Regions from separate parts of the Streptomyces sp. NPDC059009 genome, predicted to be linked through region 4. Evidence: riboswitches for the same ligand, from Rfam matches in the RefSeq annotation. Region 4 holds a riboswitch; each other region holds the start of a gene.
The links. A riboswitch is a leader RNA that binds a small molecule or an ion and turns the genes downstream of it on or off. The one in region 4 is predicted to bind cyclic di-AMP.
Positions count from the first base shown of each region.

Region 1 (6,891 bases), on a different contig from region 4:
CAGGGCGCCACGCCGGGCGCGAGGTGAGCCGCGCATGCTGCCCGAACTGCCGCCGCTGCCCGCGCTGACGCGCGCCGAGGGCGAGTTGATCGACCGCTACCTGGAGGCCGTGGACCTCCTCGGCCGCATCAACCCGGCCCGCTCCACCACCACGTACGGCGGACTGCGCGCCGCCCAGGCGCTGGTCGGCAAGGCGACCCAACTGCGGGACGCGCTGGCCCTGATGCACCAGCGCGGCGAGAGCGAGGTGCACGCCTCGACGCTCGCCCAGGCCCTGCGGGTGCTGGACGGCGAACGGCGGTCACAGCGCGTCACCGTGCCGCCACCGAACGGGGGTTGAGGGCCCGTCGACGGTCGGCGCGCGGCCCATTGAGCGCCGCGCGCCCCGCGCCGCGCCGTCCGGTCGCGGCGTGAAACGGACCAGACGTGGTCCCCTGATCAGCGTAGGCGGGCGTCGGCCCGGACGCGGTCCAGAGTTGCGCAAGGTTTGTACGCGCACACCGGAATACGTGATTCCGGTGCTGGTCGAGCGATGCTCCGCCGTCGCGCCGATTTCCCCCATTCACCGCTGTCCACCCGAACAGGTCAGTCGTGAGGAGCCTCACAAACTGCCGATTCGGCTCGGAATTCTCGGGGTTGACGGGTCAAGATCCCTTTCGACGACAAGCCCCCGCCACCGCGGCGGGGCGGTCCGGGCGGACGCCGAGTCCTGCCGCTGCCCGGATGACCGGTCGACGAAGAATGCATCGGCAGGAGTGGAGGACCCAGGCACGACGGGCCACCGGGCTTGATCCGGACGGCCCTTGGGGTGAAGCCGCACACCGCGGCCGGGCAACTTCGCCAGCCCGAATCCGACAGGTCATCCTTCACAGGCGGTTGACGAAGGGTTGCGCATGACTGCGCTGAATCGTGTTCCGTTGCTCACCAGGGCCGGCGCCGCGTCGGCACTGACGCTCGCGGCGGTGGGCGGGACCATCGTGGCTCCCGGCCTCGCAAGCGACGCACAAGCGGCCACGCACGCATCGAAAGCGCTCAAGGTAGCGGCCTCCAAGAAGGGCTCTCCGTACCGCTATGGGGCGGTCGGGCCGAACCGGTTCGACTGCTCGGGCCTGACGCTGTACTCGTTCAAGAAGGCCGGCAAGAAGCTGCCGCGCACCGCCGCGCAGCAGTACAACAAGACCCGCCACATCTCGAAGTCCCGGCGGGCCCCCGGCGACCTCGTGTTCTTCCACTCGGGCCGGAGCGTCTACCACGTCGGGATCTACGCCGGCGGCGGCAAGATCTGGCACTCGCCGAAGACGGGTGACGTGGTGCGCAAGCAGAAGATCTGGACCAAGAGCGTCTGGTACGGCAGGGTGCGCTGATCTCCCTGTTCTCCCCCCCGTCCGCGGAGCCCGTGTCCCCGTGGACGGTTGAGGCGGGCGGGCGCGGCTACTCGTGTGCCATGCCCGCCCGCCACCTCTGTACGGCCCGCGACGAGACGCCACTTCAGCGGGCCGACCGCAATTTCTCCGAGCTGCTCCAGGAGTTGAGGGTCACCCAGACCGGCGTCCAGATCCTCTTCGCGTTCCTGCTGTCGCTCGCGTTCACCCCGCGCTTCCCGTCGCTCGACACCGTGCAGCGCGGCACGTACGTCGTCACGCTGCTGCTCGCGGTGCTGGCCGCCGCCCTCTTCACGGCGCCCGCCGCCCTGCACCGCGCGCTGTTCCGCCAGGGTGCCAAGCCGCTGGTGGTACGGGTCTCCTCCCGGCTCGCCGGGGTCGGCATGGGCGTGCTCGTGCTCGCCCTCGGCGGGGCGGTGCTGCTCGTCGTCGACGTGACGGCGGGCCGGGCGGCCGGGGTGGGCGCGGGCGCCGGGACGCTCCTGATGTGCGGCGCGCTGTGGGGCGTGCTGCCGCGGCTGGTGCGGCGCGCGGGCCGCTCGTCGCGGCCGGTCCGCCGGGGATCGGTGCGCCTCAGCCGAGGAGCGGTTCGCACAGCAGGGCCAGACCGAGGGCGACGAGCGCGGTGCCGGTGAGGCCCTCGATGGCGCGGGCGGTGCGCGGCCGCCGCAGCCAGGCCCCGAGCCGGTCCACCAGGAGGGCCACCGCCTGGAACCACAGCACGGCGAGCGCCACCACGATCGCCGCGAGCAGCAGGGTGCGGGGCATCGCCGGGCTGCCGTCGGGCACGAACTGCGGCAGCACGCTGAGGAAGGTGAGCGACGCCTTCGGGTTCAGGGCGTTGGTGAGGAAGCCCTCGCGCAGCCCGCCCCGCACATCCGTCACCGCCACGGCGTCCGGAGCCTGTGCCCGCGCCGTCCCGCGCGTCCGCACCCACCCTTCGAGCGCCCGCACCCCCAGGTACAGCACATAGGCGCCGCCCACCAGTTGGAGCGCGCGGAACAGCGCCGGTACGGACGCGAGGACCGCCGCGACCCCCGCGACCGCGAGCGCCGTGTGCACGAGCAGCCCGGCCGCGATGCCGAGCGCGCAGACGGCGCCGGAGCGGCGGGAGACGAGGGCGTGCCGCACCACGACGGCGAAGTCGGCGCCGGGCATGGCGACGAGCGCGGCGGCGAGGCCGGTGAAGGCGAGCAGTTGTGCGTCCATGGGGCCCAGAGTGCCTGGACCGGGCCTTCAGCAGGTATGTGGAATATCCTGGGTCTGACTTAAGCAGTCGTTTAGGCTCAGCCCGGCCGAGGAAATTCCCCATGTACGACCCGACGCGCCTCGCCGCCCTCGTCGCCGTCTCCGAGGCCGGTTCGATCACCCGGGCCGCCGAGCGCCTCGGCTACACCGTGCCCGCGCTCTCCCAGCAGCTCGCCAAGCTCGAGCGGGAGGCGGGCGCCGCCCTGTTGGTGCGCCACCACCGCGGGGCGCGGCTGACGGGTGCGGGCGAGCTCCTTCTCGCGCGGGCCCGGCGGGTGCTCGACGAGATGGAGCGGGCGCGGCACGAGCTGGCGCAGGTGGCGGGGCTCTCCGGCGGGCGGCTCCGGCTCGGCACGTTCACGACCGCGGGCATCCATCTGCTGCCGCCCGCCCTGACCGCGTTCCGGCGCGCCCACCCGGACGTGGAGCTGACCGTCACGGGCTATGAACCGCCGCTCGGCATCGCGGCGGTGGCGGAGGGCGAGGTGGACCTCGCCCTCACCCACTACTACCAGCCCGCGGAGCCACCGCAGTTGCCCGCTTCGGTGGGCCAAGAGACCGTGCTGGTCGAGGAGTTGGTCCTGGTGACCGCGCCGGGGCAGGTGCTGTCGAGCGGGTCCGCGCGACTGCCGCTGGCCGAGCTCGCCGGGCAGCCCCTGATCAGCATGGCGCCCTCGCACCCGTACCGGACGGTGGTGGAGTCGGCCCTCGCCCGCGCGGGCGCCACACCCTCCGTCCTCGTCGAGACTCCCGGCTACGCGCTGGTGTGCGCCCTGGTGAGTGCGGGGCTCGGCGTCGCCGTCGTACCGGAGATGGTGGCGCGGACGGCGCCCGCGCCGGTCGGGGTGCGGGCCCTCGAGCCGGGCGATCTGCGGCGCACCATCTCGGTGGTGTACCGCGCCGACGAGCCGAGCCCCGCGGCGGACACCTTCCGGGCGCTGCTGCGGAGTGCGTTCGGGCGCCCCTGAAGGGGGGTGGAGGGACCGGTGAAGAGGGCGGTGGTCGACTGCGCGCTCAGCTCTGGACCGGGGCCGGGGTCCAAGGGAGGCTGATCCAGACCGTCTTGCCACCCTCGGAGGTGGGCTGGACGGTGAGCTTGCCGCCGCACTCGGCGGTGAGCCAGCGGATGATGACCATGCCGCGGCCGTTGTCCTGCTGGACGGCGGCGGGCAGCCGCTTGGGATAGCGGGGGTGGCTGTCGGTGACGCCGATGCGCAGGCGCTCGTCCCGGTCGAGCTCGAGGTCGACGGTGAAGGTGGGTGACTGGCCGAAGGTGTGCTGCACGGCGTTGGTCGCGAGTTCGGAGACGATGAGGCGGACCGTGTCCGCGGTCTCGCCGTCGCTCGGCAGTCCCCAGTCGGTCAGAACGTTTGCGACATGTTTGCGGGCCGCGGAGACCGAGGCAGGATCGCTCGGCAGAGTGACGGTTGCTTCTTGATGGTCTGCCATGGCGTCGCTGTCCCTTTCAAACCGGGCCCGGACGCCGACGCATGACGGATGGCTTCGAGGACGGCCCCGGACTGGTGCTTCGGCCAGCCTGCCACTCTCGTGCCGTTCACGCGTGGCGATCCACCGAGATGTGCATATATCTGTCGCTCAAAGCGGTGAACTCTGCTACGGCCGACCGTATTTGGGCACCAGACTGGCGCTTCCCCCACGGTCGCCGGGAACACTCGACCGTACCGCCGGTCCGGGCCGAAATGGAGCCATGATGAGCCGGATGGAGCCGGAAGGAGACGGCCATGCAGTACGGACCCGCGGTGCGCCGCCGCAAGCTCGGTGCCGAGCTGCGCGCACTGCGCCAGGAAGCGGGGCTCACCAGCGGCGAGGCCGCCACCCGCGTCGGCTGGCACCAGTCGAAGGTGAGCCGCATCGAGACCGGGCGCAGCGGCGTGAAGCCGGACGACATGCGCCTGCTCCTCGAGGCGTACGAGGTGAAGGACCCGAACCTGCGCGAGCTGCTCGTGGCGCTCGCGGGCACCGGTGACGAGGGCGGGCGCCACCACTGGTGGCACGCCTACCGGGGGCTGCTGCCACCCGCGTACCGGGACTTCATCAGCCTTGAGTCACAGGCCAGTTGGGTGCGGACGCTGGAGACCTCGGTGGTGCCGGGCCTGCTGCAGACCGAGGACTACGCCCGCGCGGTGACCCGTGCGGCGCTCGACGGGCTGCCGGACGCGCAGGTGGATGCGCTGGTGGAGGTGCGCATGGCGCGCCAGGACGTGCTGAGCGCGCCGGCGCCGCTGCGCCTGAGCGTGGTTCTGGACGAGGCGGTGCTGCGCCGCACGGTGGGCGGGGAGCGGGTGCGGAACGGGCAGTTGAGGCGGTTACTGGAAGCGGCCGAAATGCCGCATGTACGGATTCAGGTCCTTCCGTTCGCCGCCGGAGAGCACGGTGGGCTCATCGGGCCTTTCGTTATTTTCTCATTTCCGAACATTGCTGATCTGGATGTGGTTGTTCTCGACCATTTGACGAGTAGCCTCTATCTCGAGCGGAAAGAAGACCTCCAGGCATACACCGATGCCTTCAACTCGGTGACCGCTCAAGCACTTTCGCCCGAGGAATCAACGGATTTCATCGCCGGGATAGGCGACGGCGCGTAAGGAGGCACCATGACCGCACTGCCTCGGCACGTACGTTCCAGCACGGCGCTCCGGGGTGCGCTGTGGCGGCGCAGCAGCCACAGCAATGGCATGAACAACTGTGTCGAGACCACCCAGCTCACCACCGGTGCGCTGACGGGCCAGGTCGCCGTGCGCGACTCGAAGGACACGGCGGGGCCCGCCCTGCTGTTCACCTCCGCCGGCTGGGAGGAGTTCGTCAACTCCCTTGGGTAGGGGGGTGGTTGATCAGATACTTGTGGGACAGGTACCTGTTGAACAGGTACTTCAGGGTGCACTGCGGCTGATCACCCGTACGGCCTCGGCGATCTGAGTCTCGCCGAGGTCGGCGCGGGCGGTCAGCCGCAGTCGCGAGATCCCGTCCGGCACCGACGGGGGCCTGAAGCACCCCACGGCGAGCCCCTCGGCCCGGCACTGAGCCGCCCAGCGCACGGCCGCCTCCGGCGACGGCGCCCGTACGGAGACGACGGCGGCGTCCGGTCGCACCGCCGACAGCCCTTCAGCCGTGAGCCGTTGATGCAGCTCGGCGGCGACGGCGCGGGCCCGCGCGGCACGTTCGGGCTCCCGGCGCAGGAGGCGCAGCGCGGCGAGCGCGGCGCCCGCCGCCGCCGGGGCGAGACCCGTGTCGAAGATGAACGTGCGGGCCGCGTTGACCAGGTGGTCGATGACCTTCGCGGGGCCGAGGACCGCGCCGCCCTGGCTGCCGAAGGACTTCGACAGGGTGACGGTGGCGACCGTGTCGGCCGCCCCGGCGAGCCCCGCCGCCTGCACCGCGCCGCGCCCGCCCGCGCCGAGCACCCCGAGGCCATGCGCGTCGTCGACGATCAGTCCGGCGCCGAACTCCCGGCAGGCGGCGGCCAGTTGAGCGAGCGGTGCCGCGTCGCCGTCCACGGAGAACACCGAGTCGGAGACGACGACGGCCGGGCCCGCGTGGGTGCCGAGCGCCTTGCGGGCCGCGTCCGGGTCCGCGTGCGGCACGACCTGGGTGGCGCCCCGGGCGAGCCGGCAGCCGTCGATGAGCGAGGCGTGGTTGTCCGCGTCCGACACGATCAGGGAGCCGTGCGGGGCGAGCGCCGTGACGGCAGCGAGGTTCGCCGCGTACCCGGAGGAGAGCACCAGGGCCGACTCGAAGCCGCAGAACTCGGCGAGTTCCCGCTCCAGTTGGGCATGCAGCTCGGTCGAGCCCGTCACCAGGCGGGAACCGGTCGCGCCGCCGCCCCAGCGCCGGGCCGCCGCGGCCGCGCCCTCGGTCACCTCGGGGTGGCGGGCCAGGCCCAGGTAGTCGTTGCTCGCGAGGTCGAGGAGCGGCGACCGGGCGGGGCGCGGGCGCAGGGTGCGGACCAGTCCGGCCTGTTCGCGCCGGCGGGCCTGGGTGTCGATCCAGTCGAAGGGTGCGTGCGAGGGGGCCTGCACGTTCATCGGTCTCGTCACCGGTGCCTCCGGGTCGTCGCCCGCCGGGCCGGGGCGGAGCCGTGTGTACACGGGCGCCGTGCATGTTTACAGGCAACCGTGTTTGTAGACAGTGCACAGACCATAGCCGCGATTTCCCCTGGCCAGGGTGTGGCAAGAGCCACACGCCAGAGCGCTGCTCTTGTGTGAAGTCTCCATGGCCAAGGGGCCCGCGGGTGCGTAAGGATCAG
Region 1 covers NZ_JBHYJB010000050.1:3,301-10,191, reverse strand. The annotation lists gene ACFWYM_RS37580 (ATP-dependent Clp protease proteolytic subunit) at 1-27, shown strand, start outside; gene ACFWYM_RS37575 (hypothetical protein) at 35-340, shown strand; cyclic di-AMP (ydaO/yuaA leader) riboswitch at 723-890, shown strand; gene ACFWYM_RS37570 (C40 family peptidase) at 894-1,364, shown strand; gene ACFWYM_RS37565 (DUF6328 family protein) at 1,445-2,017, shown strand; gene ACFWYM_RS37560 (LysE family translocator) at 1,956-2,591, opposite strand; gene ACFWYM_RS37555 (LysR family transcriptional regulator) at 2,693-3,598, shown strand; gene ACFWYM_RS37550 (ATP-binding protein) at 3,645-4,079, opposite strand; gene ACFWYM_RS37545 (helix-turn-helix domain-containing protein) at 4,373-5,233, shown strand; gene ACFWYM_RS37540 (DUF397 domain-containing protein) at 5,243-5,467, shown strand; gene ACFWYM_RS37535 (8-amino-7-oxononanoate synthase) at 5,519-6,670, opposite strand.
Region 1: linked by a shared signal. The riboswitch ahead of ACFWYM_RS37570 (C40 family peptidase) and the one ahead of ACFWYM_RS22955 (transglycosylase family protein) in region 4 are both predicted to bind cyclic di-AMP.

Region 2 (6,891 bases), on a different contig from region 4:
GCGCCACTCCCATGACAGGCGGCCCAGGGGCCGCCGGGACGGCGCGAGGAGAGCCGCAACGAGGTCGCCGCGCCACCACGCCGTCAGCCGCACGGCATGGTGGTGCGGTGCATCGCTTTCGTCACCGAAAGCGCATCCTTGGCCACGGCTTTCCCTGAGGGGCACACGGGGGACAGAGTCGTCTTCCCGCATGCCGGTCGGGAGGTCGACCATGACGGTCACCAGGGTCTTGCCCTTTCGTCAGCTCAGCCACCTGCTCCCCGTCAGAATGGCGGGGCTCTCCCTCGCCTTCCTGAAGGCGACGGCACTCGAGCTGGCGATCCTCGCCGGGCACATCCTTCTCTATCCCTCCGGCATGGCCCAGGAGCGCCGCCCCCAGCTCCCGCCCGCGAGCGGCGACGACACCCCGCGGCTGCCCGGCGAGGACAGGCCCCCGGTCCTGCTGCTGCACGGCTTCATCGACAACCGCTCCGTCTTCGTCCTGCTCCGCCGCTTCCTCACCCAGCACGGCAGGCAGCACGTGGAGTCCCTCAACTACTCGCCCCTCACCTGCGACATCCGCACCGCGGCCGAGCTGCTTGGCCGCCATGTGGAGGAGATCTGCCGGCGCACCGGCCACCACGAGGTGGACATCGTGGGCCACAGCCTCGGCGGCCTCATCGCCCGCCACTACGTCCAACTCCAGGGCGGCGACGCCCGCGTGCGCACCCTGGTCACCCTCGGCACACCGCACGCGGGCACCCGCGTCGTGCCGCTCGCCGACGCGCACCCGATCGTCCGCCAGATGCGCCCCGAATCCCCGGTGATCAAGGAGCTGCGCGCCCCCGCGCCCGGCTGCCGTACGCACTTCGTGAGCTTCTGGAGCGACCTCGACGCCTGGATGGACCCGATCGAGACGGCCTGCGTCGACCACCCGGATTTGCGCGTGCAGAACGTAAGGGTGACCGGGATCGGGCATCTCGCCCTGCCCGTGCACCCCGCGGTCGCGGCGGGGATCCGGCAGGCGCTCGACCTCGCGGAGCCCGCTACCACGGCCGCGACCTCCGCCGTCGGGGGTATGACAGTGGCCTGAAAGTTCGAACTGACCTCGAACGCAGCGCCAAAGGTCTGCCCACTGACCGCCGAAAGGCGGCCGAATGCCCGTTTCCTGAGCGCATGAAACCTGCCGAAGATTGTCGCGCCCGCATACCGCCGGGTACAGTCACCGCACTGCTCTGCCCCCTGCTGTCGAGGCGAAAGAGAAGTTGGTGAACGACCGTCACCCGTCGGGGACCACTCCCCCGTCCTCGGCACCCGACGTCGACTACGGCTCTTACGGCGCCTACGACCAGCAGAGCACCCAGCACGGCGGCCACGCCCCGTACGACGTCTACGCCACCGGCTCGTTCACCACCTCGGGCGGCTACGCCACCGACACCTTCACGACTGCTACCGACACCGGCAGCTTCGCGACGGACCCTCTCTTCGGCGACCTGCCCACCGGGCAGTACGACACGGGGCAGTACGACACCGGCCAGTGGGCCACCACCACGAGCACGCACACCACGCTCAACTACGACCCGTACGCCGCGCAGCACCACGCCTCGTACGACACCGGCGGCTACGACACCGGCAGCTACGACACCACCGGCATCTGGGCCACCGTCGGGTACCAGCAGCTCGCCGACATCCCGGCGCAGGCGGGGCCCGAGGCCACCGGGCAGTGGGACGCGAGCGCGTGGCACGAGGCGAACCAGGCGGCCCCGGCGGCCCCCCTGGACCAGACCCAGCAGTGGGAGACGCAGACCTTCGCGGCGGGCACCTTCGACACGGGCGCCTACGACGCGACCGCGTGGAACTCGGACGGCCACCACGCGATGCCGCACCACGAAGCGGCTCACCACGAAGCTGCTCACCACGAGGCGGCCCCGCACGCGACGGGGCACCACGAGTCGGCCCACGACATGCCGTACGAAGACCCCTACGGGTCCCCCGCCTCGTACGATCAACCGCCTGCGGCGGAGCACGAGTTCACCCCGGACGAGGCGTACGAGCCCGACGGTCCCGACGGCACCGCCGACCTCCCGGGCCGCGCCCGCCCCGCCGCGCGCTCCCGCAGCACCCGCCGCCGCTCCCCGGCGAAGCGTTCCGCCCTGCTCACCGTCGCGGTGCCCTCGGTGTGCGTGATGGGGGTCGCGGGCATCGCCGCCGCGTCCGTGAGCAACCTCGGCGGCGGTGACGACGGCAAGGAGACGACGGCCTCCGCCCCGGACCCCACGTCCGTGAAGCCCGCCGCCGCCAACAGCAAGCTCGACACCCAGCTGGAGAACCTCTCCGCCGACGCGGGTGACTTCGCGGACCGTGCGAGCCGCACCCAGAAGCGCATCGACCTCAAGGCGAAGAAGGACGCGGCCGAGAAGAAGGCCGCCGCGGAGGCCGCGCGCAAGGAGCGGCTGCGGCCCAAGTTCGCGCTGCCCGTTAAGCAGCACGGCCTGAGCGCGTACTACGGCCAGGCGGGCGTCAACTGGATGTCCGTGCACTCCGGCATCGACTTCCCCGTCTCGTACGGCACGCCCGTGATGGCCGCCACCGACGGCGTCGTGTCGACGAAGTGGAACAGCGCCTACGGCAACATGGCGGTCGTGACCGCCAAGGACGGCACGGAGACGTGGTACTGCCACCTCTCCACGCACAAGGTCATGAGCGGCGAGGTCAAGGCGGGTGACGTCATCGCCTTCTCCGGCAACTCGGGCAACTCCACCGGCCCGCACCTGCACTTCGAGGTGCGCCCCGGCGGCGGCTCGGCCATCGACCCGCTGCCGTGGCTGCGCAGCCACGACCTCGACCCGACGTAACTCCGGCCGCCACCAGGCGCGTTCACCTCCGGGTCACAGCTTCTCCACCGGTGCGTACCGCAGCAGCAGGCGCTTCGGCTTGGGCTCGCCGAAGTCCACCGTCGCCTCCGCGTTCGCGCCCGTGCCCTTCACTCCGACGACCGTGCCGAGACCGAACTGGTCGTGCGTGACCCGGTCCCCGACCGCGAGCGAGACCACCGGCTTCTCGTTGGCCCGGCGCGTCGCGAAGCCCTGCGGGCCGCCCGCGCGCGAGCGGGACGAGGAGAGCGAGGCGGCGACACCGGCCGCCGGTCCCGAGGAGGCCGGGGCGCCCATCGAGCCCGTGCGCTTCCAGTCCACGTGGACCTCGGGGATCTCCTCCAGGAAGCGCGACGCCGGGTTGTACGAGGGCTGGCCCCAGGCGCTGCGCATCGCGGAGCGGGTGAGGTAGAGCCGCTCCCGCGCGCGCGTGATGCCCACGTACGCGAGGCGCCGCTCCTCCTCGATCTCCTTGGTCTTGCCGAACGTGCGCATGTGCGGGAAGACGCCGTCCTCCATGCCGGTGAGGAACACCACCGGGAACTCGAGGCCCTTGGCGGTGTGCAGCGTCATGAGTGTGATGACGCCCGAGCCGTCGTCCTCCTCGTCCGGGATCTGGTCCGAGTCGGCGACGAGGGCGACGCGCTCCAGGAAGTCGGAGAGCGAACCGGCCGGGGCGGTGCCTGCGTCGGCGGCGTCCTCCGTGGCGGCGTCCTCCGTGGTGGTGCCCTCCGTGGCGGTGTCCGCCGCCTCCTCGCCCGTCCCGTTGTCCTGCTCGAACTCCAGGGCCACGGCGGCGAGTTCCTGGAGGTTCTCGATGCGGGTCTCGTCCTGCGGGTCCGTGGAGGACTGCAACTCGGCCAGGTACCCGGTCCGTTCGAGCACGGCCTCCAGGACGACGGCCGGGCCCGCGCCGGACTCGACGACCGTACGGAGCTCCTCCATGAGCGTGTTGAACCGCTTGACGGCGTTGGCGGAGCGGGCCGCCATGCCGTACGCCTCGTCCACGCGCGCGAGTGCCTGCGGGAAGGAGATCTTCTCGCGCTGCGCGAGGGCGTCGATCATCGCTTCGGCGCGGTCGCCGATGCCCCGCTTCGGCACGTTCAGAATGCGTCGCAGCGGCACCGAGTCCTCGGGGTTGGCGAGGACCCTCAGGTAGGCGAGGACGTCGCGGACTTCCTTGCGCTCGTAGAAGCGGACGCCGCCGACGACCTTGTAGGGCAGGCCGACGCGGATGAAGATCTCTTCGAAGACACGGGACTGCGCGTTCGTCCGGTAGAAGATCGCGACGTCGCCCGCCTTGGCGTCGCCCGCGTCCGTGAGGCGGTCGATCTCGTCGGCGACGAACTGCGCCTCGTCGTGCTCGGTGTCCGCTACGTAGCCGGTGATGCGCGCGCCCGCGCCCGCGTTGGTCCAGAGATTCTTGGGGCGGCGGCTCTCGTTGCGCTCGATGACCGCGTTGGCCGCGCTCAGGATCGTCTGCGTGGAGCGGTAGTTCTGCTCCAGGAGGATCGTCGTCGCGTCCGGGTAGTCCTCCTCGAACTGGAGGATGTTGCGGATGGTGGCGCCGCGGAAGGCGTAGATGGACTGGTCCGCGTCACCCACGACGCAGAGCTCGCCCGGGTCCTGGCCCTCTCCGGAGGGGCCCACCAGCTCGCGCACCAGCGCGTACTGCGCGTGGTTCGTGTCCTGGTACTCGTCGACCATCACGTGGCGGAAGCGGCGGCGGTAGTGCTCGGCCACGTCCGGGAAGGCGCGGAGCAGGTTGACCGTCGTCATGATCAGGTCGTCGAAGTCGAGGGCATTGGCCTCGCGCAGGCGCGACTGGTACATCGCGTACGCCTCGGCGAGGGTCTTCTCGAAGCCGTCGGCGGCCTGGGCGGCGAAGTCCTCCTCGTCGATCAGCTCGTTCTTCAAGTTCGAGATCTTGGCGCTGAAGGACTTGGGCGGGAACTTCTTCGGGTCCAGGTCCAGGTCGCGGCAGACCAGGGCCATCAGGCGCTTGGAGTCCGCCGCGTCATAGATCGAGAACGAGGACGTGAAGCCCAGCTTCTTGTACTCGCGGCGCAGGATGCGGACGCAGGCACTGTGGAACGTCGACACCCACATCGCGTTCGCCCGCGGCCCGACGAGCTGCTCGACGCGCTCCTTCATCTCGCCCGCGGCCTTGTTCGTGAACGTGATCGCCAGGATCTGGCCCGGGTGCACGCCGCGCTCCGCGAGGAGGTACGCGATGCGGTGGGTCAGGACGCGGGTCTTGCCGGAGCCGGCGCCCGCGACGATGAGCAGGGGGGAGCCGGCGTGCACGACGGCCGCGCGCTGGTTCTCGTTCAGCCCGTCGAGGAGCGCCGCCGGGTCGAGGACCGGGCGGGGGGCGCCGTCGCGGTAGTGCGCGTCCCGGGGCGGCGGGGGCGCGTCGAACTTCCCGCCGAACAGGTCGTCCGGAATGGGCTCCGGAGCGCTGTCCTCGGGCGGCGGCGGGGGCTCTTCCTCATGGGCCTGCGAGGGCTTGAGGTCCGCCAGGAAGCTGTCATCAAAGAGGCTGCTCATCGCCTCCCGAGTCTAGGCGGACCCACTGACAACCCGCCCCGGGTTCCGGCCACCCGCCCCACAGCACCCCCGCACCACCCGGTGCACGCGACCGGTCACGCTGCGCCACCGGCCGTCAAGGCCGCGTCTTGGCCTTCGTAAAGTCACGAAAATGTATCGGGCATATCGAACATCAACCTTCACACGGAGCACACGAGTTGGCTAGCGTGCTCCGCGGGCCGCACGTGATCCCACCGGCGAACCCCGCCGGGAACGCGCGGCCTCCGCCGAGTCCGACCCCCTCGGAGCCGGGGACCCACCAAGACCTTGGGGTGAATCGGTCCCGTACGAAGTACGGGACTGTAGGGCAGCCTTCCGAACCACCCGCCCGAACCCGACAGCTAACCCGGTAGGCGGTCTACGGAAGGAGTCGCCTCCCTTGGCGTCGCACCGCAAGCCGCGGACCCGCATTGCCGGAATACGTACCGCCCCCGCCATCGGCATCACGACGGCGGCCCTCACCTCCGTGGCCCTCCTGTCGCAGAGCGCGAACGCAGCGCCCTCCGCCCCGCAGAAGCCGAGCCTCGAAGAGGTCCAGAAGAAGGTCGACGCCCTGTACCACCAGGCGGGCGTGGCCACGCAGAAGTACAACTCGGCCAAGGAGAAGACCGAGAAGCAGCGCAAGAAGGTCGACGGCCTCCTGGACGACGTGGCCAAGCGCACCGACAAGCTCAACGACGCCCGCCAGGAGCTCGGTTCGTTCGCGGCCGCCCAGTACCGGACCGGGGCCGTCTCCGAGACCGCCACGGCGATGCTGGCCAACGACCCGCAGGGCTACTTCGACCAGAACCACCTCTCGGACCGCCTCACCGCGCGCCAGAAGAGGGCCGTCGACACCTTCCAGTCGCAGCAGGCGTCCGCGACGAAGCAGCGCACGAAGGCGGCGCAGAGCCTCAAGAGCCTGAGCCGGTCACGGGACGACCTGAGGACGAGCAAGCAGGACGTCCAGGGCAAGCTCCGCGAGGCCCGTGAGCTCCTGTCGAAGCTGACCGCCGAGGAGAAGGCGCGGCTCGCGGCGATCGAGAAGAAGAAGGAAGAGGCCGCCAAGCGCAAGGCCGCCGAGCTGGCCCGCAAGCAGCAGGCCGAGGAGGCGCGCAAGCGCAAGGCCGAGGAGGCCGCGAAGCAGAAGGAGAAGGAGCAGGAGCAGAACGACGGCTCCGACTCCGGGTCCGGGTCCGGCTCGGATTCCGGCTCCGGCTCCGGTTCGGGCAGCACGGACGGCAGCTACGCCACCAAGGCCGCCAAGGTGATCGACTTCGCCGAGGCGCAGATGGGCAAGCCGTACGTGTGGGGCGCCACCGGGCCCGACTCCTTCGACTGCTCCGGGCTCACGCAGGCCGCGTGGAAGTCCGCCGGGATCTCCCTGCCGCGCACCACCTGGGACCAGGTGAAGGTCGGCACGACGGTGAAGACCGCCGACGCCAAGCCGGGCGACCTCGTCTTCTTCTAT
Region 2 covers NZ_JBHYJB010000072.1:183-7,073, reverse strand. The annotation lists gene ACFWYM_RS43080 (lipase family alpha/beta hydrolase) at 212-1,072, shown strand; gene ACFWYM_RS43075 (M23 family metallopeptidase) at 1,248-2,834, shown strand; gene pcrA (DNA helicase PcrA) at 2,868-5,402, opposite strand; cyclic di-AMP (ydaO/yuaA leader) riboswitch at 5,657-5,813, shown strand; gene ACFWYM_RS43065 (NlpC/P60 family protein) at 5,821-6,891, shown strand, end outside.
Region 2: linked by a shared signal. The riboswitch ahead of ACFWYM_RS43065 (NlpC/P60 family protein) and the one ahead of ACFWYM_RS22955 (transglycosylase family protein) in region 4 are both predicted to bind cyclic di-AMP.

Region 3 (6,891 bases), on a different contig from region 4:
GGCGGGCCGTCCGGGCCGGCGCCCTGGTCACGCTGCTCGCCCTGTCCGGCCTGGTGATCCTCGCGCTGGTGCGGCAACAGACCGGCACCGAGGGCTTCCTGGTGGGGCTCGGCCTCGCGACGCTGCCGGTGCCGCTGCTGGTCGCGGCGTTCCGCTGGCTGGACCGGGTGGAGCCGGGGCCCTGGCAGAACCTGCTGTTCTCGTTCTCCTGGGGCGCCTGCGCGGCGGCGCTCATAGCCATCGTCGCGAACAGCTTCGCGACCCGCTGGATAGCCACCGCGACCGCGGACCCCACCAGCGCCGACACCCTCGGCGCCACGGTCATAGCGCCCATCGTCGAGGAGAGCGCCAAGGCCGCCGCGGTCCTGTTGATCTTCCTGTTCCGCAGACGCGACTTCACCGGCATCGTCGACGGCGTGGTCATCGCCGGGGTCACCGCCACCGGCTTCGCGTTCACCGAGAACATCCTCTACCTCGGCAACGCCTTCGGCACCGACCAGCTCAGCGGCGCCGACGGCGGCCTCGCCACCTCCGTCACGGCGGCGACGTTCTTCGTGCGCGTCGTCATGTCGCCCTTCGCGCACCCCCTGTTCACCGTCCTGTCCGGCATCGGCTTCGGCGTCGCCGCGCTCTGCGCGGAGCGCCACCACGTGCGCCGCGCGCTGATCCCGGTCGGCGGCCTGCTCCTGGCCATGGGCATGCACGCGCTGTGGAACGGCTCGGCGACCTACGGCGACTACGGCTTCATCACCGTCTACGGCCTCTTCATGGTGCCCGCGTTCGGCCTGCTCACCTGGCTGATCATCTGGACCCGCCAGCGCGAGCTGCGCACGGTCCGGGCCGAGCTGCCCGCCTACGTCGCCACAGGCTGGCTCACCCCGCCGGAGCCGTACGCCCTCGGCTCGATGCGGGCCCGCGCCATCGCCCGCGACTACGCGGCCCACACCTTCGGCAAGCAGGCGGCCCGCACGGTCGCGCGGTACGAGGCGCACGCGACGTCGCTGGCGTTCCTGCGCCATCGGGGCCGCCGCGGCCGGGCGGGCGCCGACTTCGTCGTACGGGAGCGGGAGTTGCTGCACGCGCTCTGGGAGCGCCGCGAGGTGGCGCGCCCCGCCCTCGCGTACGCGGCGCAGGCCACGGCGCCGGTCCGGGTGCCGCCGCCGTACGGGATGCCGGTGCAGGGCGCGCCGTACGGGTTCCCCGCGCAGGGCGGCCCGCCGTACGGATACCCGTACGGGCAGCCGACGGCGCCCCACCCCTCGTACAACGATCCCGCGTACAAGAACCCTTACCGGGGCGGCTGAAACACCGGCCTCAGGCGCGGGCTTCCGTCAGGCGAGGGCCTCCTTCAGGCGAGGGCCTCCGTCAGGCGCGGGCCTCCGTCAGGCGCTCGCCTCCGTGAGCCGCGCGACCTCCGCCTCCGTCAGCTCCAGGTCCGCCACCGCGAGCAGCGCGGGCAGCTGCTCCACCGTGCGCGCCGAGGCGATGGGCGCCGCCACGGTGGGCCGGGCGGCGAGCCAGGCGAGGGCGACCGTCGCGACCTCGGCGCCGCGGTCCAGGGCGATCTCGTCGAGGGCGGCGAGCACCTTCGTGCCGCGCTCGGTGCCGACGTGCTTGCCCGCGCCCGCCGCCCGCCGGCTCTCCACCGTCGTGCCCGGGCGGTACTTGCCGGTGAGGAACCCGGAGGCGAGCGCCCAGTAGGGGACGGCGGCCAGGCCGGCGCGGGACGCGACTTCCTGGAGCGGGCCCTCGTACGTGTCGCGGGAGACGAGGTTGTAGTGCGGCTGCAGCGCCACGTAGCGGGCGAGGCCCTCGCGGTCGGAGAAGTCCAGGAACTCCTGGAGCCGCTCGGGGGAGATGTTCGACGCGGCGATCTCGCGGACCTTGCCCGCCGTCACCAGCTCGTCGAGCGTGCCGACGATCTCCTCGACCGGGACGTCCGGGTCGTCGTAGTGCGTGTAGTACAGGTCGATGTAGTCGGTGCCCAGGCGGCGCAGGGAGGCGTCGGCGGCGGCCTTGATGTTGTCCGCGCGCAGGCCCATGTACTCGGGGTGGCGGGAGACCTTGGTGGCGATCACGACGTCGTCGCGCCTGCCGCGCGCCCGCAGCCAGTTGCCGATGACGGTCTCGGACTCGCCGCCCTTGTTGCCCTCCACCCATGCCGAGTAGGCGTCGGCGGTGTCGATGAAGTTGCCGCCCGCGGCGGTGTAGGCGTCGAGCACCGCGAAGGACTGCGCCTCGTCGGCCGTCCAGCCGAAGACGTTGCCGCCGAGGGAGAGGGGGAAGACCTCGAGGCCGGAAGAGCCGAGCGTGCGAAGAGAAGTCATACTCCGTCAACGCCCTTACGGATCAGGGAATTCCATGCTCCGTACACTCTTCCCGGCCGTTCGCGGGCATGCCGGACCGGCAGCCCTGACGTCGGGGGGTTGCCGCCAGGACCGCCGGGGATCAGGAGTGCGTACCGCGCACGGATGACCGCTCGCCGCCCACTGCCTACCGCTCAGCGCTTACCGCTCAGCGCATACCGCTGCGGCGTCAGGGAGTGAGGCCCTTGTCGCGGAGCCAGGCGGCGGGGTCGACACCGGTGGACTGGCCGCCCGGGTGGACCTCCAGGTGCAGGTGCGGCCCGGTCACGTTGCCGGTGGCGCCGACGCGGCCGATGACGTCACCGGTGCGGACCTTCTGCCCGGCGCTGACGTTGAGCGAGGACTGGTGGCAGAACCACAGCTCGGTGCCGTCGTCCAGCTCCAGGACCGTGCGGTAGCCGTACGCCCCGGCCCAGCCCGCTTCCTTGATGGTGCCGGAGTGGATGGCCTTGATCGGGGTGCCCGTGGGGGCGGCGAAGTCGAGGCCCGTGTGGTAGCCGGAGGACCACATGGAGCCGGGCTGCCCGAAGGTGCCGGTGACGGTGTACGAGGCGACGGGGAGCGTGTAGCTCTTCGCGAGCTTGGCGAGGCGCTCGGCCTCCGCCTTGCGCTTGGCCTCCTCGGCCTTGCGCCTGGCCTCTTCGGCCGCCTTCTTCTTCGCGGCGGCGACCTTCGCCTCGGCGGCGTCCTGCGTGGCCTTGGCCTCTTCGTTGGCCTTCTTCACGGCGGCCGCCTCGGCCGCCGCCTGGGCCTTGTCGTCGACCTGGTCCTGCTGGTTCTCGGCCTGCTGCATGATGCGGGCGCGCAGGGCCTCGCCCGCGTCGGTGGTGCCCTGCTCGGCGTCCTGGGAGGTGACACCGGCGCCGGTGAGCGGGGCGGCCGCGGGGCCGGAGGGCTCGGACGAGTCCGAGTCGGATATCAAAGAGCCCACGCCCGGAAGGGACTTGGCCTCCGGCAGCGAGTCCTTGACGGCGTCCACGCCCGGTATGTCGGGCATCGATATCGCGACCGGCGACTTGCCGTCCTGCGCGGTGGCGATGCCGCCCGCGCCGACAGCGGCTATGACGCCGACGCCGAGGACCGTGGAGCTGCGGGCGAACCCGCCGCCCTTCTTGTGCACACGGTGCCTGCCGCGGACGGGGCGGACGGAATCCTCGGTCGGATTCCACTCCTCCCAGGATTCCTCGTCGTACCCGCCGAAGTCGTCGTCATTCGGCACGTACACGGCTTGGGGGGCAGGCCGGTTGGACGCCACTGGGGCGCACTCCTTTCCTTCCTTCTCGCCTACCGGGTTAGCTGACGGGTTCGGAGCAGGAAGGTCTCCTACGAACATCTGGCACGGAGGCACAGATGCCCGATTCACCCCAAGTTGGTGGTTCCCCGGCTCCCTTGCGGGATTAGGCGTGTGCGCACGGAGCCGACTCGTGTGCCGGCTGGGACGACCGCGCTGCGTTATCGAACGTTAATAGACACCCCTGCGTGATTCCAAGCTGTTCCCACTGATCATTAACGCCTTTGGCCCGTACTTATTGGGACACCGGGGTCCGGACCAGGGCGAGTTGACCGCAGGATTTTGCCCACCGGACCTTCACATTCCACTGACGTTCTGTCAGCTGTTGAGCGGAGGGGCGCCGTTCAGTCACGGGGCGTGACAGAGTCCCCTCCGCCGGCCGTGGCGGGGCCCTCCTCAGCCGTCGGCCTGCGCACCGCGAGCAGCGCCATGTCGTCCGTCGCCCCGCCCCCCGTGTGCTCCCGCACCTCCTCGGCGAGCGTCGCGAGGAGCGTGTGCGGGCCCTCGGGGCCGGCGAAGATCCGGCCGCCGAGCCGGGCCGCCGGGTCGTAGAACTCCCCGTTCGCGTCCCGCGCCTCCGACAGGCCGTCCGTGTAGAGCAGCAGCGTCGAGTCGGGCGCGAACTCCGTCTCGTCCGCCCGGTCCGGCCAGCTCCCCAACTCGCCCATGCCGAGCGGCAGCGCGGGCTCCGTCGGCGAGAGCACACACATCCGCCCGTCGCCCCGGAGCACCAGCGGCTCCGGGTGCCCCCGGTTGATGACCCGTACGACGTCCTGGCCGCGCGGGATCTCCGCGAGCACGGCGGTGGTGAACCCCTCGAAGGCGTCGAGCCCGTCGCGCCGCGTGCCCTCCCGGGCGAGGGCCCGCTCCAGGCGCTGCGCCACCGCCTCCAGGGTGCTCTCCTGCTCGGCGGCCTCCCGGAAGGCCCCGATGACGACGGCGACGGCGGCCACCGCACCCATCCCCTTGCCGCGCACGTCCCCCACGATGAGCCGCACGCCCTGCGGGGTGTCCTGCACCGCGTACAGATCGCCGCCGATGAAGGCGTCGGCCTGCGCGGCCTCGTAGCGGGCGGCGATGTCGAGCCCGCCGATCCGGGCGTCCGGCAGCGGCAGGACGGCGCGCTGGGTGGCCTCCGCGATGGAGCGGGCGGAGGCGAGCTGGGCGTCGCTGCGGCGGACGACACGGTTGATGACGAGGGCGAGCACCGCGACGGTCGCCACGGTGAGCAGCTCGGTGACGGCCTCGACGTCGGTGGTGGTGTGGGTCTTGAAGTGCAGGGAGACGACGGCGGCGAGGGATCCCGTGCAGATGAGGGCGGTGCCGAGCAGCGAGTAGAAGGGGGCGGCGATCAGCGGTGCGGCCGCGAAGAGCGGGGCGGCGGTGAAGCGGGGCGGCGTCGAGATGTCGAAGACGACGCCGAAGGCCAGAAAGCAGAGGGGCAGGGCCCGCACGAATGCCTGGACCTGGGTGAGGGACCCGTCGTCCCCGGTCCCCCGCCCACCGTCACACGCGCCGCCCCTGCCACCTCTGCCACCCCTGCCGCCACGTCCGCCTCCCCTGCCTGCGCCGCTGCCGCCTCCTCGCTGCCCCACCGCTCGTCTCCTGCCAGGTCCGCGGCCACGCCCGATGGCCTGCCCATGTCCGCGCCTCGTCCAAGGCTTCCCGCAGCGGGGGCGGGGGGCGACCTGATGTGGTCCGACCGGGTTACGGGGCCGAGTTACGGGCCGAGTTACGGGGGTGGGGCATTCCTGGGCTTACGGAGGGTGGGGCGCCCATGGCCGCGACCACGCGGCGCCCCACCCCCGTCCGGGCCTTGCCCCCGTCCGGGCCTTGCCCCCGTCCGGGCCTTGCCCCCGTCAGGGCCTTCCCCCCGTCAGGCCCTCCTCCGCATCAGGCCCCCGGCTACGCCACCGTGGTCACCACCGGAGCCAGCCGCCCCGACCGGGCGAGCCCCCGCAGCGCCACGGCGCACACACCACCGACCCCGGCCAAGGTCAACCACGGCACGGCGGGCAGCTCACGCCCCGCGTCCAGGAGCGCGCCCATGCCGAGGTTCCCCAGCGTGATGCCGACCCCGCACACCGTGTTGTAGAGGCCGTAGTGGGTGGCCACCCACCGGTCCCCGGCGAGCGAGACGATGGTGTCCATCTCGAACGGGTAGAGCACCGCGGTCGCCGCGGCGAGCCCCGCCGCACACAGCAGCAGCCCCGCGACCCCGACGTACCCGCTCCCGCCGAGCGCGGGCGGCACGAAGGCGGCGCCCATCAGGCCGAGCCCCGCGACGAGGCACTGCTCCCTGGTCCAGGTCCGCTTGCACCAGTCGGTGATCCTCAACTGCCCTACGAGCGCGACGAGTCCGGAGACCACGAAGAGCGCGCTGGTCGCGACGGTGGCCCCGGCGGTGTCGCCGAGGAGCCGCTCCACGGAGAGCGGCAGGGCGAGATAGACCTGGAAGGACAGGACGTACGAGCCGGTCATGGCGAGCGCGAAGAGCCAGAAGGACCGGTTGCCGAGCACGACACCCCACTGCCCGCGCCCCTCCCCCTTCTCCCCTCCGACGTCCCGGCCGCGCACCGGCAGCCGCAGCACCTGCACCACCGAGAGCACCGCGAAGAGGACCGCCGACACCGCGCAGGTGAGCCGGAAGTCGACCCCGGTGAGGGCGAGCCCGACGAGCGGACCGAGCAGGATCCCCGTCTGGTAGAAGACGTTGAACAGCGCGAACGCCTCCACCCGGCGCTCCTGCGACCCGGCCTCGGCGGCCACGTACGCCCGTACCGCCGGATTGAACAGCGCCCCCGCGAGCCCGGTCGCCACCGACGCGGCGATCAGCACGGGCAGCGTGTCCGCGAACGCGAGCGCCCCGAAGCCGACCGTGCGCAGCGCACACCCGGCGACGATCATCGGCTTGAACCCGAGCCGGTCGGCGAGCGCCCCGCCGACCAGGAACATCCCCTGCTGCGAGAGGTTCCGCACCCCGAGCACGAGCCCCACCGCCCAGGCGGCGAGCCCGAGTTGGCCCGAGAGGTGGGCGGCGAGGTACGGCATCAGCATGTAGAAGCCGAGGTTGATCGTGAACTGGTTGACGAACAGCAGCTGCACGGCGGGCTCGAAGGCCCGCGCCCGCCGCCAGACAGCCGTCACCGCGCACCACCCGAGCGGGTGGCGGCGGAGTCGACCGCGCCCACGGCACCGGCACCAGCAGCCGACCCGCCGTCGGCGGTCACAGCC
Region 3 covers NZ_JBHYJB010000002.1:7,623-14,513, forward strand. The annotation lists gene ACFWYM_RS01840 (PrsW family intramembrane metalloprotease) at 1-1,304, shown strand, start outside; gene ACFWYM_RS01845 (aldo/keto reductase) at 1,383-2,327, opposite strand; gene ACFWYM_RS01850 (M23 family metallopeptidase) at 2,536-3,621, opposite strand; cyclic di-AMP (ydaO/yuaA leader) riboswitch at 3,633-3,780, opposite strand; gene ACFWYM_RS01855 (PP2C family protein-serine/threonine phosphatase) at 4,002-5,111, opposite strand; gene ACFWYM_RS01860 (MFS transporter) at 5,563-6,804, opposite strand; gene ACFWYM_RS01865 (PLP-dependent cysteine synthase family protein) at 6,801-6,891, opposite strand, start outside.
Region 3: linked by a shared signal. The riboswitch ahead of ACFWYM_RS01850 (M23 family metallopeptidase) and the one ahead of ACFWYM_RS22955 (transglycosylase family protein) in region 4 are both predicted to bind cyclic di-AMP.

Region 4 (6,891 bases):
CAGGCGGACGATCGTCATCCGCCGGTCCAGGTCGACGAGTTCCCCCGTGTCCGGGTCAGCGTCTGCCACGAGCAGCCTGATCGAGTTCGTTCCGCAGTCAATCGCCGCGACGCGGGTCACTGTGAGTTCTCCTCGCTGTTATCGGCCCCCTGCGACGGGGGTTGTGCCCACCCGTTCCGCCGTGCGGAACGCCTGCCCACAACGGAAACGGCCTACTCTCCGGCCTCGGAGGTCACGCAGGCGCCCTTGCGCCACCACTCCGGGAGCATCGCGATGGCCTCGTCGCCCAGCGGGTTCACGCCCGGGCCCGCGGCCAGCGAGTGGCCCACCAGGACGTGCAGGCACTTCACCCGGTCCGGCATGCCGCCCGCGCTGGGGAAGCCCTCGAGGACCTCGATGGCGTCGCGGCGCGCGATGTAGTCCTCGTGCGCGGCGCGGTACTTCGCGGCCAGCTCGGGGTCCGTCTTGAGCCGCTCCGACATCTCCTTCATGACGCCGTTGGCCTCGAGCGTGCCGATCGCGGAGGCCGCGCGCGGGCACGTCAGGTAGTACGTCGTCGGGAACGGCGTGCCGTCCGGGAGACGCGGCGCCGTCTCCACGACGTCCGGCTGACCGCAGGGGCAGCGGTGCGCGATGGCCCGCAGACCGCGCGGCGGGCGGCCGAGCTGCTCCTTGAATGCCTCGACGTCGGCGTCGGTGGGCTCGGTGCGCGGGGTGCTGGGCGGCGGGGTGTCCATGCCTGTCTTTCGCCTGTCTGCTGTTCTGGGGTGAGCGGGGGGGAAGCGAGGGTGAGCGGGGTGAGCGGGGTGGTCACTCGTCGTCGGTGCGGTCGGCCTTGTCCACGCCGTCCCACACGTTCGAGTACCAGGGGCGGTCCGACGAGCCCTGCTCGGCGCGCGACGGCTTCGCCGCGTCGGGGTCGATCACGATGAAGCCGGTCTCCCCCGGGCGCACGTAGTGCAGCCGCTCCCGGATGCGCTGCTCCGCGTACGCGTCGTCCTGCCAGCGGGCCTTCTCGTCGCGGAGCCGCTCCACGGCCGCGCGGCGGGCGGCCTGCTCGCGGCGCTGCTCCGCGATGTCGGCGCGCTGCGAGACGTACTGCCTCATCGGGTAGGCGAGGGCGACGACCAGGGAGCAGACCACCAGGACGAGGAGCGCGGCGCGGCCGGTGAGCCGGGAGCGGCGGGCCTGGCGCTTGGTCTGGGAGCGGTAGACGCGGGCCGCGGTCTGCTCGCCGAGCACCCGCAGCCGCGCCGCGGTGGAGAACCGGTCCCGGTCCTTCACGGCCATGTCTCCCGCCTCCCCTGTACGTGCGGACGTCCCCGCACACGGTACGGGACCGAGTACGGGGACGTACGTACGACGGGCTAGCGCGTAGCCCCGGGGGATCAGCCCTTGAAGCGCGGGAAGGCGCTGCGGCCGGCGTAGACCGCGGCGTCGTCGAGGATCTCCTCGATGCGCAGGAGCTGGTTGTACTTGGCGACGCGCTCGGAGCGGGCCGGGGCGCCGGTCTTGATCTGGCCGCAGTTGGTGGCGACGGCCAGGTCGGCGATGGTGACGTCCTCGGTCTCGCCGGAGCGGTGGGACATCATGCACTTGAAGCCGTTGCGCTGGGCCATCTCGACGGCGTCCAGCGTCTCGGTCAGCGAGCCGATCTGGTTGACCTTGACGAGCAGGGCGTTGGCCGAGTTCTCCTCGATGCCGCGGGCCAGGCGCTCCGGGTTGGTGACGAACAGGTCGTCGCCGACCAGCTGGACCTTCTCGCCCAGCTTCTCGGTGATGACGTTCCAGCCGGCCCAGTCGTCCTCGAACAGCGGGTCCTCGATGGAGACGAGCGGGTACGCGGAGACGAGCTCCTCGTAGTACTCGGTCATCTCGGCGGCCGAGCGGGACTTGCCCTCGAACTCGTACTTGCCGTCCTTGTAGAACTCGGACGCGGCGACGTCGAGCGCCAGGGCGATCTGCTCGCCGGGGACGTAGCCGGCCTGCTTGATGGCCTCGAGGATGAGGTCGAGCGCGGCGCGGTTGGAGTCCAGGTTCGGGGCGAAGCCGCCCTCGTCGCCGAGGCCGGTGGACAGACCCTTGTCCTTCAGGACCTTCTTGAGGGTGTGGTAGACCTCGGTGCCCCAGCGCAGGGCCTCGGAGAAGGACTCCGCGCCGATCGGGGCGATCATGAACTCCTGGATGTCGACGTTCGAGTCGGCGTGCGACCCGCCGTTCAGGATGTTCATCATCGGGACGGGCAGCAGGTGCGCGTTCGGGCCACCGAGGTAGCGGAACAGCGGCAGGTCGGACGCCTCGGAGGCGGCGTGCGCGACGGCGAGCGAGACGCCGAGGATGGCGTTGGCGCCGAGCGAGCCCTTGTTGTCGGTGGCGTCCAGGTCGAACATGGCCTGGTCGATCAGGCGCTGCTCGGTGGCGTCGTAGCCGACGAGCTCCGGGCCGATCTGCTCGATGACGGCGAGGACGGCCTTCTCGACACCCTTGCCCTGGTAGCGGTTGGGGTCACCGTCACGGAGCTCGATGGCCTCGAAGGCACCGGTGGAGGCGCCGGACGGGACAGCAGCACGACCCGTGCTGCCGTCGTCGAGGCCGACCTCGACCTCGACCGTGGGGTTGCCTCGGGAGTCCAGGATTTCCCGGGCTACGACGACGTCGATGGACGGCACGAGCATCTCCTTCTGGGATGTGACGCGAGTACGCGCGGTACGCGGGGTCGCTTTGGCCCTGCGTCTCCTGAGCCTAACGGGCTCCGGAGCTTCGGCCAGCCGACCGCCCGCCTCCTGGGACGAACAGGGGCCCAAATACCTTGGAATCAGGGCGTAAGCCCATCTTCTCTACTCGCTAGTAGCGAACAAGGGGGCCGGGCCGGGGGTCGGACGGGTGCCCGGACATGCCCCCGCCCCGGTGCGTACGGGGGATACGCGCACCGGGGCGGGGAGCCCGTGGGGACGGGGGTGCCCTGCGGCAGGTCAGGGCGGGAGGGCCGCCTCAGCTCACTGAGGTGCGGCTCGCCTCAGCCTCAGCTGAGGTGCAGCTGCTGGCCCGGGTAGATGAAGTCGGCGTCGTCGATGATGTCGCCGTTGAGCTTGTAGACCTTCTGCCAGCCGCCCTTGACGTGGTGCGACTCGGCGATCTTGGAGAGCGTGTCGCCCTTCTTGACCTTGTACTCGCCGTCGCCCTTCTTGACCGTCTTGCCGGTCGGGGTCTCGACGGTCTTCTTCGAGTCGGACTTCGGGGCGGTCTGCTGCGGCTGGGCCTGCGGCTTCTGCTGCTGCTGCGGGGCCTGCTCGGTGCGCTCGGCCTGCGGCTGCGGCTTCGGCTTCGGCTTCGGGGCCTGCTGCTGCGGCTGCTGCTGCTCGGTGGAGCCGCCACCGCTGTACGAGGCGTTGGAGAGGCCGACGCCACAGCTCGGCCAGGCACCCTTGCCCTGGCCCGCGAGGACCTTCTCGCCGATCTCGATCTGCTGGGCCTTGGACGCCTTGTCGGCGGTGGGCGCGTACTTGGTGCCGCCGTAGGCGGACCAGGTCGACGGCGAGAACTGCAGGCCGCCCTGGTAGCCGTTGCCGGTGTTGATGGACCAGTTGCCGCCGGACTCGCACTGGGCGACGGCGTCCCACTCGGAGCCGGTGGCGGCGGAGGCGGAGCCGGCCGCCATCAGCGGGGCGGCGGCGGCGACGCCGGTGACACCGGCGAGCGTGACGACGCGGGTGGCCTTGGACGGACGACGGTGCTTGCCCTTGCTGGAACGCAGCATGAGTTAGATCCCCTCACCGACGCCTGCGAGGTGAGCTGTCGGGTTCGGGCCAGTGAGTGCCCGGCCGCGCTTCCTTGAGCGCGACTTAACCCCTAGCCGTTCCCAACCCCGTCCGGCGGCTCATGTGTTGAGCCACCGTCCGGGTGGGCCCGGCGCAAACCTTGGGTCCCCCGCTCCTGCCTACGGCGCTTGACGCGACGACTGTTCCCGTCCGGCGGTTGGCAGGATTCGGCGTACCGACCGGCGGGGCCCGCAGTGGCGAGCGGTGATGACCGTAGGCACGCGATCCCCGGAATTTCAAAGACGATCAGGGCTTCTGAGACCCATCTCTCACTCGCGCCAAACCGGACATTTACGAATAAGGAGGCCGGGTGCCTACCGTCAACTTCCCTTACTTTTCGCCCAGATCGAGGCGCTGACCGGGAAGGATGAGGTCCGGGTCGGCTCCGACGGCCTTCTTGTTGCCGTCGTAGAGGGCGGGCCATCCGCCGTGCACGTCAAGGTCGTCGGCGATCGCCGAGAGGCTGTCCCCAGGGCGGACCGTGTAGGTGCCGTCGGCCGCGTCCTTGTCGCGCGACTGCCCGCGGGAGGCGTGGCGCCCCGAGCGGTCCTTGGCGCCGTCGTGGGCCCCCTCGTCGGCGTGCCCGCCGCGGTGGCGGCCGCCGCTGGAGGGCGTGGAGTCGGACGGGGCGGGCGCGGGGCCGGCCTCGTCGTCGCCGGGGGAAGTGGGCCCGTCCTGGCCGGACTTGTCCGGGTCCTCGCTGCCCTCGCCGCCCTCGCTCCCGGAGGGCTTGGACGGGGACGGCTCGGCCCCGTCGTCCGCGGGCTCGGAGGCACCGTCGGAGGGCTCGGCGGAACCCTCGGAGGGCTTCGAGGCGTCGTCGGACGGCTTGGACGTCTCGTCCGTGTTGCCCGGCTCGTCGTGATTCTTGTCTCCGGCGGAGTCACCACCGCCGGGCGTGTCGCCACCGTCGCTGCCGCTGTCACTGCCGCCGGGGGTCTCCGACGAGGGGTCGGACGGGGCGTCAGACGGGTCCGAGGAGTCGGTGGGCACCGGAGTGGGAGCGCCCGGGTCGACGTCCGGGGCGGTGCCGTCCTGAGTGAGTCCGGCCACCGCGGAGCAGCTCGGCCAGGCGTCGGGGCCCTGGTCCTTCAGCACCTTCTCGCCGACGGCGATCTGCTGGGAGCGGCTGGCCTGGTCGGCGCTCGGCGCGTAGTCGAGACCGCCGTAGTTCTCCCAGACCTCCTGCGAGAACTGCAGCCCGCCGTAATAGCCGTTGCCCTCGTTGGCGCTCCAGGAGGCACCGCTCTCGCACTCCGCGAGCCGGTCCCAGGTCGCGGCGTCCGCGGCGCTCGCACTGGTGGCGCCGAGCAGCGGGATGGCGATGGCAGATCCGGCGACCCCCGCCGCGACGACGAGAGCAGGGGCCTGACGGGGGCGACGGTGACGACCGTTCCCGGAGAGCATGCGCGTGCCTTTCCGTGGCTGCCGCGGCGGAGGACGCCACGGTCGCGGGTGGTGCCGCGATGACTGGTGAACGTAGCGGGACTCGAACGCTTGTCACAAGTCGATGCAGCGGAGATCACGTGAAAGTCACAGCCCTGACGGAACGTCAGCTTCCGTCGCTTCCGGCCGAGTTCTCCGGGGGCGTGAACTCCACCGGCAGCGTGCGCAGTCCGCGCATGATGAGCCCGCCGCGCCAGCGCAAATCGGCAGGTTCCGCCGCGAGCCGCAGGTCGGGCAGGCGCGTGAGGAGGGTGGCGAGCGCCCGCTGCCCCTCCAGCCGGGCGAGGGGCGCGCCGAGGCAGTAGTGGATGCCGTGCCCGTACCCCAGGTGCTGGTTGTCGGCGCGCGCGAGGTCGAGGGTGTCGGGCCCCTCGAAGCGCTCCGGGTCCCGGTCGGCGGCGGCGAGCACGACGAGGACGGGGTCGCCGACGGCGATGTCCTGGCCGCCGATGGTGAGCGGCTCGGTGGCGAACCGCCAGGTCGCCAGCTCCACCGGGCCGTCGTAGCGCAGGAGTTCCTCGATGCCGGTCTCCAGGAGGCCGACATCGCCTTCCCTCAGGGCGAGTTGGAGCCGCTCGCGCTGTTCTGGGTGCGTCAGCAGAGCGTACGTGCCGTTGCCGATGAGGTTGATGGTCGTCTCGAAACCGGCAAACAGGAGGATGAAGGCCATCGCCGCGGCCTCGTTCTCCGTGAGGTGCTCGCCGTGGTCGGAGGCCCGGATGAGGCCGGAGATCAGGTCGTCGCCCGGCTCGTCGCGCTTGCGGTGGATGAGCTCGACGAGGTAGTTCCGGATCTTCTTCACGGAGCGGGCGACGCCGCCGCGCGGGCCCTTGCCGTGGCGGATCATCATGCCCGCCCAGTCCCGCAGGTCGTCCTGGTCCTCGCGCGGGACACCGAGCAGGTCGCAGATCGCGTAGATGGGGAGCGGGAAGGCGAAGTCGTGGATGAGGTCGGCCTCGCCCTCCGCCGCGAACCGGTCGATGAGCTGGTCGGTCAACTCCTGCACGCGCGGCGCGAATTCGGCCACGCGGCGCGGGGTGAACGCCTTCGAGACGAGGCGGCGCAGCCGGGTGTGGTCCGGTGGGTCGATGTTGAGCAGGTGCGTCATCAGCTCGGCCTTGCGCTCCCCCGGGATGCCGGTCTTGCCCTTGGCGTGCGAGGGCTCGGCGTGGTGGTCCGGGTTCTTGGAGAGCCGCTGGTCGGCGAGGGCCTGCCGGGCGTCCGCGTACCGGGTGACCAGCCATGCCTCGACGCCGCTGGGGAGGGTCGCCTTGTGTACGGGGGTGTGGGTGCGGAGCCAGGCGTAGGCGGGGTAGGGGTTGGTGGCGAATTCCCAGGTGAAGAGTTCCGGCGTGGGGCCCGGTGTGGCGTTCGGCACGGTGGGGGTCTCGGGCGTCGCGGGGGTCGCGGGGGTCTCAGGCGTCGGGGTAGAGCTGTCGGTCACTTCTTGACGGTATCCGGAGCGGGGGGCGGCTCGAACGCGCCGGTTTCCTTGCCTGCCTGGTAGTGGCCGCGGATGGCGGCCCGCTTGAGCCATGCCTTACGGATCTTGGGGTCCTTCGCGAGGCGGCTGATCCGGTAGGCGGCTTCGGGGTCACCGCCTGCGTCTCCCTTCTTGTAGAGGGCG
Region 4 covers NZ_JBHYJB010000023.1:48,088-54,978, reverse strand. The annotation lists gene ACFWYM_RS22975 (exopolyphosphatase) at 1-120, opposite strand, end outside; gene ACFWYM_RS22970 (DUF501 domain-containing protein) at 213-737, opposite strand; gene ACFWYM_RS22965 (septum formation initiator family protein) at 811-1,290, opposite strand; gene eno (phosphopyruvate hydratase) at 1,389-2,675, opposite strand; gene ACFWYM_RS22955 (transglycosylase family protein) at 3,023-3,757, opposite strand; cyclic di-AMP (ydaO/yuaA leader) riboswitch at 3,763-3,955, opposite strand; gene ACFWYM_RS22950 (transglycosylase family protein) at 4,149-5,225, opposite strand; gene ACFWYM_RS22945 (cytochrome P450) at 5,371-6,642, opposite strand; gene ACFWYM_RS22940 (tetratricopeptide repeat protein) at 6,705-6,891, opposite strand, start outside.